Regions from separate parts of the Streptomyces sp. NPDC002935 genome, predicted to be linked through region 2. Evidence: riboswitches for the same ligand, from Rfam matches in the RefSeq annotation. Region 2 holds a riboswitch; the other holds the start of a gene.
The links. A riboswitch is a leader RNA that binds a small molecule or an ion and turns the genes downstream of it on or off. The one in region 2 is predicted to bind cyclic di-AMP.

Region 1: another riboswitch for cyclic di-AMP. It lies ahead of ABZX90_RS17740 (NlpC/P60 family protein); the one in region 2 lies ahead of ABZX90_RS38800 (M23 family metallopeptidase).

What each region holds. Positions count from the first base shown of each region.
Region 1 is NZ_JBEXNW010000011.1:236,600-241,001, reverse strand. Features, by position in the region: gene ABZX90_RS17760 (beta-glucanase) at 1-38, shown strand, start outside; gene ABZX90_RS17755 (hypothetical protein) at 244-417, shown strand; gene ABZX90_RS17750 (alpha/beta fold hydrolase) at 706-1,452, shown strand; gene ABZX90_RS17745 (hypothetical protein) at 1,473-1,703, opposite strand; cyclic di-AMP (ydaO/yuaA leader) riboswitch at 2,147-2,319, shown strand; gene ABZX90_RS17740 (NlpC/P60 family protein) at 2,328-3,755, shown strand; gene ABZX90_RS17735 (hypothetical protein) at 3,816-4,133, opposite strand; gene ABZX90_RS17730 (hypothetical protein) at 4,280-4,402, shown strand, end outside.
Region 2 is NZ_JBEXNW010000045.1:41,976-46,377, forward strand. Features, by position in the region: gene ABZX90_RS38785 (dihydrofolate reductase family protein) at 1-266, shown strand, start outside; tRNA gene ABZX90_RS38790 (tRNA-Met) at 350-423, shown strand; gene ABZX90_RS38795 (PP2C family protein-serine/threonine phosphatase) at 546-1,736, shown strand; cyclic di-AMP (ydaO/yuaA leader) riboswitch at 2,041-2,199, shown strand; gene ABZX90_RS38800 (M23 family metallopeptidase) at 2,211-3,251, shown strand; gene ABZX90_RS38805 (aldo/keto reductase) at 3,480-4,402, shown strand, end outside.

The sequences.
Region 1 (4,402 bases), on a different contig from region 2:
CGTTCCCTGTGGTGGATGACGTCGGTCTTCCTGCCTGACGTCGGCCCGAGTTCGGCAACCGGCATCCGGCTTGCGGCCGCGCGTCCGGCCCTCCGGCTGGAGCGGGCGACTGTGCACACGTCGCGCACGGCAAGCGGGAATCGGGCCGTGGCAGGTGCATCCGTCGCTGCCTTCGGCGCGGAAGCACGGCATCACAAGCGACGATGCGCCCGTGCACGTCGCGCCGACGGGGTACCGAGGGCCATGACGAAACCGCAGCCGGAGTGGGACGCCCGCGAGGCCGCGTACGTCAGTCACGTCGGCAACTGCCGCACATGCCAACGGGAGTCGGGCCGTTGCGCGCGGGCCGAACGCCTGTGGCGCCTCTACCAGGAGTGGCGCAACGGCCACCCCGCTTGGCCCGAGGACGCCGAGTGAGTGGTGCGGGGTTCGTCCGCCGTACCACTCGGATCTCTGCCGTCCGGCGCCGGGCGCGTCCCGGGCGTCGTCGCGGCCGCCGTGCGGCGACTCCGCGCCGCCCGCCTCCGGCCGGTCCGGACAGGGCCCGATGCGCACAGCCGCCGCTCTCTTGCCGGCGGCTTCGGGACGTGGGAGGCGTTACCAAGCCGTCGCCTCTTCGGCTACGGATATCCAGTGGCCGGTGGGACGATTTCTCCTCGGTCCAGTGCGAGGCGTGGAGAAGCGCCGTGAGGGTGGAGAGGTGCCATGCGAGGCTCTGCGCGGATGTCCGCCGATGGTCTGTCCCGGCCCGAGGTGACCGGCGCGCCCGTGGCGCTGGTTCCGCGTCGCGTCACGGGTCCGGCTTCGGGTCCCACGCGTGCTGCCGTACTGATCCTGCACGGTGGCAGGGAGGACAGCAGGGCCCCGTCCCGCCCGTGGCATGTCGCACGCGTGCGCATGCGGCCCTTCGTGCGCGCCGTGACGCGGGCCCTGCCGGACGAGGACGTGTTCGTCGGACAGGTGCGCTACCGCCACAGAGGGTGGAACGGCGTGGACGCCGACCCTGTCGCCGATGTCCGGCAGGCGCTCGCCGACCTCGCCGACCTGGTGGGGGAGGTGCCGGTGGTGCTCGTGGGCCACTCGATGGGCGGCCGCGCCGCCCTGTGCGCCGCGGCCGCGCCGCAGGTCCGGGCCGTGGTGGCCCTCGCGCCCTGGTGCCCGGAGGGTGAGCCGGTGGCCCACCTCCGGGACAAGCGCGTGATCGTGCTGCACGGCGACCGGGACCGGGTCACCGATCCCGAGGCGTCGTTCGCCCTCGTCCGGCGGGCCGGAGAGGCGGGTTCCTCCGCGAGCGCCGTACGCGTCGAGGGCGGTGACCACGCGATGCTCCGGCGCGCGCGGACCTGGCATCGGGCCACGGGTAGCACGGTCGCCGACCTGGTGACCCGGGTCGACGGTGGGCTCGGACCGCTCTCCGCCGAGGGGCCGGGCAGCGAACCCGGCGTTCTCTAGCGGTGATCCGAACGACACTCCTAGAGGCCGGTCGAGTCCAGCCGGTCGTCGGGGTCCGGGCTGGGGGAGAAGGGGCGCCGGGGGCCGGCCGCGAGTCGTGCGGCGGAGGCGGGAAGCGGGGCGCCGGTCGACGGATCCCAGTTGAGGATCCACTCGAAGTCGCGTTGCAGCCGACGGGCCTCGCTCCGGACGAGCGTCGGTATGTCGCCGCGTTCGGAGATCAGTTGGGCATAGATCGGCGCATCGTGCACGTGGGGATCCTCGACTCGCTCTCGTGGTCTGACGTGCCTCGAAGGTAAGGCCGGGACGTGGTCGCAGAGGTCATCCGGCCAGCTCGGCCAGAACCGGTCACCGTATGACCATCGGGCGCCGTCGATGTCGAACGAGATGTCAGGGAACGCCAGTTCTGTGCGCACTTCCGACAGGCCCGAGGCAGTGGGTCACGGGAGCGGCAGGCCGGGGCAGTCTGGACCAGGCGAGCGGGAACGGGAGGCGAGTCCCGATCGCCTCAACGAGGGCGCTCCGGCGCCGTTCTGAGCACGGCGTGTGTCCTCGTCGTCGCCCTGTGCGGCGATGCGATGAAGGTCACGAAAATGTATCGGACATCTGGGACGTGGATCTTCACATGGGGTGCACAACATGGCTAAGTTGGCGACCAGGCCGCCCGACTCCCTCCGGCGAAGCTCGCCGGGCGGTGCGGCCTCCGCCGAGTCCGGCCTGTCCCCGTGGCAGCTGGAGCCGGGGACCCACCGAACTTGGGGTGAATCGGCCCAACCGCCTTACGGGGCAAGGGCCGTAGGGCATACCTTCCGGAATCGTCCGCCCGAACCCGACAGCTAACCCGGTAGGCGGATGACGGAAGGAGTACCTCTTTCATGGCGCCGGAACGCACCCCGCCCAGCGGCGAAGAAGTCCGCCGACGGCTCTCGTCGCTCTACGACCAGGCGGAGAACGCCACCGGCAACTTCAACGCGACCCGCGCCCTGGCGAACGTCTCCCGCAAGCCCGCCCGGCAGACCGTCGGTGAAGGGCGCGGGGAAGCCGATCCCGCCCAGGCGGACCTGATGCGGCAGTGGTTCGACGGGGCGCGCTCCCGGCTCGGGCCCTCGGTCCCGGCCGTACTGCCGGCCGACAGACAGCCGGCCGCCCGCCCGACGGAGGGTGCGAGACCCCCGAAGGAGCGTCCGGCGGAGCTCCCGGCGGCGCGTCAGCTGGAGCAATCCTCCCGCCCTGTGGCCGAGTTGACCGCGGCACCGGTACGAGAGCTGACGGCGGGGCCCGTTCCGGAGCTGACCGCGCGCCCCGTCCTGGAGCTGACCGCGGGTCCGGTGGCGGAGCTGACGGCCGGGCCTGCCCCGGTGGCACCGGGACCCGGGACGCCTGTCCGCGCGGCGCTCCCGGAGGGGTCCGCTCCGGCCGCCGCGTCGCAGAGGTCCCCGCTGCAACTCAAGAAGGACAGCGCCCGGCGCAAGCTGGCCGCCGCACAGGAGCTGCTGTCGCGGCACAACGCGCGGCAGAGCATGCCGGTCGTCCAGATGCCGGTCGTCCAGGCCCCGGCGATCGAGTACCGGCCGGTGGAGGAGCCCCGGCTCACCTCGTTCGAGTCGGTGCCCCTGCCTCCTTGGTATGAGTCGGCGCCCTTGCCTGCCTCGTTCGAACCGGTCTCCCTGCCCCCGGTGTTCGAGTCGGCGCCCTTGCCCACCTCGTTCGAACCGGCGCCCCTGCCTCCCGCGTTCGAGGCGGCGCCCCTTGCCGCGTCCTTCGAACCGGTACCGCTGCCCGTGGACACGGCGTGGCGGCAGCCGTGGCCGGCGGGAAGCGACCAGTCGTGGCCGGCGGGAAGCGACCAGTCGTGGTCCGCGGCCCCCGGGCCGGTCGACCCCAACCCGGGGTTCAGCATCGACAGCCTGGTCGGCGCGGGTGCCCCACCGGTCGTCGGATACGACACCAGGGCCGCGGAGGCGGTCGCCTTCGCCCGCGCCCAGGTCGGCAGGCCGTGCGTGTGGGGCGCGTCCGGACCCGGCTCGTACGACCCCTCGGGCCTGACCCAGGCGGCCTGGAAGAGTGCCGGGGTCCTGCTCCCCCGCGCCACGTACGACCAGGCGCAGGTCGGCCCGGCGATCGCCCTCACCGGCATCCAACCGGGTGACCTCGTCTTCTTCCACAGCAATGTGAGCCATGTCGGGCTCTACATCGGTGACGGCATGATGGTCCATGCCCCGAGTCCCGGAGCCCGTATCGCCGAGGAGTCGATCCACACCGTCGGGCAGGCGGCGATCCACAGCGTCGTACGCCCGACCTGACACCCGGCCCGGGCGTCCGGGGGAGCGCGGCCGTCCGGGGAACGTCGTGGCGGCGCTCCGTCAGAATTCCCGGTCGATCCCCGTGACGGCGGCCGGTCCCAGGGGTGCGTCGTCCTCGGAGAAGCCGCTGTCGCGGAGCGCGCCGGAGACGAGCCGGACGGCCTCCGCCTCGGCGCTTCTCCGGTCCGCCGCCTCGACTTCGAGCCGGACCGAGAACGTGTTGTTCTCGTCGACGGTCAGCAGGCTCAGCTCCTCGCTCTCGCCCAGGTCCGTGTTCTGCGGGTCCTGAGGGCGAAGCCTGCGCTCCACGTCGGCACGGGAGGCGTCCGAGAGGCCGTGGAGGAACGTCCCGGGAACGGTGATGACGTAGGTGGTCACAGGAACTCCTTGCGTGGGTGCCCCGCGGGCCTGAAGTGCGGTCGGCTGTGTGATCGCCCGTGTACCCCGCATTGTGCCGGGCACCCGGAGCTTCTTCGCGTCGGGGCGGCGCCCGCGTGGTGATCGGGTGGCGATACGGCCGCCCCATGGCTGATGCCCGGATGACCACCGCCTTGTATCTCGTGCTCGGCATCATCGACGAGCGGGGCGAGCAGTGCGACCGCCTCCTCGACGCCGGGCTGGCCGATTCCATTTCGCACCAAGGTATT
Region 2 (4,402 bases):
TCGACCCGGCCGATCCGCGACTGGCCGCCGCCACCGTCTACAGCAGCCTGGAACCGTGCGCCCGCCGTGCCTCCCGGCCCGCGCCGTGCGCCCGGCTCATCCTCGACGCCGGTGTGCGCCGGGTCGTCACCGCCTGGCGCGAGCCCGACACGTTCGTCACGGACGCCGACGGGAACGGCCTGCTCGCCGCGGCGGGCGCCGAGGTCGTCGTCCTCCCCGAGTACGCCGAGCGTGCCAAGGCCCCCAACCTGCATCTGCCGGGCTGACCACCCCGTTCGACTCCGCTGAAGGGGCGCGTTTAAACGGGTGTGCTTCGGGTCCCGCTAATGGCGTACACTGGTCTTAACGACGCGGGGTGGAGCAGCTCGGTAGCTCGCTGGGCTCATAACCCAGAGGTCGCAGGTTCAAATCCTGTCCCCGCTACTGAAGGCCGAAGGCCGGAACTCGGATTCACGAGTTCCGGCCTTCGGTGTTGTGTCCTCGTGACATCCCCCGGTCGGGCCACAGGGGTCGCCCGCCGCCCCCGCTCCAGGTCTTCTGGACAGGTGGGGCAGCCAGGAGGTGAGCAGCGAACCGGAGAACTCGATGACCGGGCCGACAGGCCGTCGCCCGGTGTCCCCGGGCTCGGGGGCGCTCCGCTTCCCGGTCCGGCGGGAGCGGCTCCCCGCAGGATCTCCTTCGCGCGCACCTTCGTGCGGACCCTGCCCGTGCTGCTCGTCATCGCCGGGATCCTCTACGACTACTTCACGCCGTCGGCCTTCACCGCGGCCCCCCTCTTCACGGCGGCGCCCCTGGTCGCCGCACCCCTCTATTCGCTGCGCGGCACCGTTCTCACCGGCGCTCTCGCCGTCGGCGCGGTGTTCCTGGTCCACTTTCTGCTCGACATCGTCCTGAACGTCGACGCGGTCACCGAATCGGTCACCGTGGCGACGGCCGCCGTCCTCGCGGTCCTCATCAACATCCTCGTCCGGCGGGGCAACGAACGGCTCGCCTCGGTCCGGGAGATCGCCGAGTTCGCGCAGCGTGCGGTGCTGCCCGAGCCCGACGCGCGAATCGACGGCCTCGATGTCGCGGCGCGGTACGAGGCGGCACAGGCGGACGCGTTCATCGGCGGGGACCTGTACGCGGTGCAGGACTCCCCGTACGGCGTGCGGCTGGTCGTCGGCGATGTACGCGGGAAGGGGATGACCGCCGTGGCCGCCGTCGCCGTGGTGATCGGCGCGTTCCGGGAGGCGGCCGAGCAGGAGGCAACCCTGGAGGCGGTCGCGGGGCGCCTGGAGCGGGCGCTGACCCGCCCGGGAACCCGGCACGAGAGCCCCGACGCGTTCGAGGAGTTCACCACCGCCGTCCTCGCCGAGATCCCGCACGACGAGGACTTCGTGCGCATCGTCAACCGCGGCCATCCGCCGCCCCTGCTCCTGCATCCCGACGGCACACTCGTCATGCTCGCCGCCGAGCCCTATGCGCTGCCCCTCGGGATGAGCGAACTGGGAGCCTGGCCCGACCGGGCGGCGGTGGCCCGCTTTCCGCCCGGGGCGACGCTGCTTCTGTACACCGACGGTCTGTCCGAGGCCCGCGACCCCCGCGGGGAGTTCTACGATCCGGCCGCGCGGCTGGCCGGACGGGTCTTTCCCGGCCCCGACGCGCTGCTGACCGCCCTCGCCGACGAGGTCCGCCGGCACACGGGCGGCGCCCTGACGGACGACATGGCGCTGCTCGCCGTCCGGCGCGTTTGAGGTGGGCTCGGCGAGCGGGTCCGCGGGCTGCTCGGGCGGCCGGCGCCCGCAACGCGTACGGCCTTCTCGACCGTTGTCACGAGGAGTGATCGGACGGTGTCCCTCCGCATAACAACTGACACACCGTCAAATGAATCCGTGTCGATGTCACGTGGTCAACTCGCCCGTTTTTCATCCTCCATGACCCCAAAGTCCTGGCCAAAAGGTGTTAATGATCAGTCGGAACATCTTGGAATCCGGTGCCTGGGTCTATTAACGTTCGATAACGCAGCGCGGTCGTCCCAGCCGTCACAAGAGATGGCTCCGTGCGCACGCGCCGAATCCCGCAAGGGAACCGGGGAACCACCAACTTGGGGTGAATCGAGCCTATTTCAACCGTGGAAGCACGGTTGATATACGCGCGTAGGAGACCTTCCTGCTCCGAACCCGTCAGCTAACCCGGTAGGTGGCAAGGAAGGAAAGGAGTGCGCCCACGTGGCGTCCAACCGGCCCGCTCAGCCAACCTCGTTCCCGCCGAATGACACACAGACCTTCGGCTACGCCTACGGCAAGGACGAGGGACCCTGGGAGGAGTGGAACCCCACCGAGGATTCCGTTCTTCCCGTCCGCGGCCGGCACCGCGTAGGCAAGCAGCGCGGTGGAGGACTCGCCCGCAGCTCCACGGTTCTCGGCGTCGGCGTCATAGCCGCCGTCGGCGCGGGTGGCATGGCCACCGCCGCGCCGGGCAAGGCCCCCGTCTCGATCTCGCTGCCCGACCTGTCGTCGGTCACCGAGTCCGCCAAGGCCCTGATCTCCGACGGCGGATCCAGCACCCCCCAGGGTTCCGCGACTCCGCTCACTAGCGCCGGTCTGACCAGCGCCGACACGGCCCAGGGCACCACGGACGCCGGTGAGGCGCTGCGCGCCCGCATCATGCAGCAGGCCGAGTCGCAGCAGAACCAGGTCGACACCGCCGCCCAGCAGGCCGCCCAGGCCGCCGCCGCGAAGAAGGCCGTCGCGCTCGCCGCCAAGCAGCAGGACGACGCGGAGGCCAAGGCCGCCGCCGCGAAGCAGAAGGCGGAGGACGAGGCCAAGGCGAAGGCCGAGGCCGAGCGCCTCGCCGAACTCGCCAAGAGCTACTCGCTGCCGACCTCCTCGTACACCCTGACCTCGACCTTCGGCGAGGCCGGCTCCATGTGGTCCTCCGGCTACCACACCGGACTCGACTTCGCGGCGCCCACCGGCACGCTCATCAAGGCGATCCACAGCGGCACCATCACGGAGGCCGGCTGGGCCGGCTCGTACGGCTACCGCACGATCCTCACCCTCGACGACGGTACGGAGCTGTGGTTCTGCCACCAGTCGTCGATCAGCGTCACCGTGGGCCAGAAGGTCGCAACCGGTGATGTCATCGGACGGGTGGGCGCGACCGGCAATGTCACCGGGCCGCACCTGCACCTCGAAGTGCACCCCGGCGGCGCCGCCACCGGCATCGACCCGATGGCATGGCTCCAGAGCAAGGGCCTCAACCCCTGACCCGCTCGGGCTCCTGACCCGTACGACCTCTGATCCCGCACGACTCCTGGCCGGACGCACGTTCCCGACGCACGTCTCCCCTGGTCTCCGGCGGTCCTGACGACACCCCCCCGACGTCAGGGCTGCCGGTCATGCGCGTGCGGACGAGTGCGCGTATCGGACCCTCGGTACCGACCCTCCGGGGTGAGTGTGGAATACACCCATCCGGTACGGGCGTTGATGTTGTTCATGACTTCTCTTCGCAAGCTCGGCTCGTCCGACCTCGAGGTCTTCCCGCTCTCCCTCGGCGGCAACGTCTTCGGCTGGACGGCGGACGAGGCCCAGTCCTTCGCCGTGCTCGACGCCTACGCGGCCGCCGGCGGCAACTTCCTCGACACGGCCGACTCCTACTCGGCGTGGGTCGAGGGCAACGAGGGCGGCGAGTCCGAGACCATCATCGGCAAGTGGCTGAAGACCCGCGGCAACCGCGCGGACATCGTCGTCGCCACCAAGGTCAGCCAGCACCCCGAGTACCCGGGGCTCTCCGGTGCCAACATCAAGGCCGCGGCCGACGCGTCGCTGCGCCGCCTGGGCACCGACCACATCGACCTCTATTACACGCACTTCGACAAGCCGGAGGTGCCGGTCGACGAGATCATCGGCGCCCTCGACGAGCTGGTGAGGGCCGGCAAGGTGCGGCACATCGCCGCCTCCAACATCTCGCCCGAGCGGCTCCAGGAGTCCCTGGAGTTCTCCGACCGCGAGGGCCTCGCGCGGTACGTCGCGCTCCAGCCGCAGTACAACCTGGTCTCGCGCGGCACCTACGAAGGCGGCCTGAGGGACGTCGCCTCCCGGGCCGGACTGGCCGCCGTCCCCTACTTCGCGCTCGCCTCCGGCTTCCTCACCGGCAAGTACCGCCCGGGCACGACGGTCGACTCGCCCCGGGCGGCGGGTGCGGCCAAGCACCTCGCGTCGGAACGCGGGCCGCGAGTCCTGGCCGCCCTCGACGAGGTCGCCGAAGCCCACGGTGTCGCGGTCCCGACGGTCGCCCTCGCCTGGCTGGCCGCCCAGCCGACGGTCGCCGCGCCGATCGCCTCCGCCCGGACGGTGGAGCAGCTCCCGGCGCTGCTGGGGGTCGCCGACCTGGTCCTGACGGACGAGGACCTGACGCG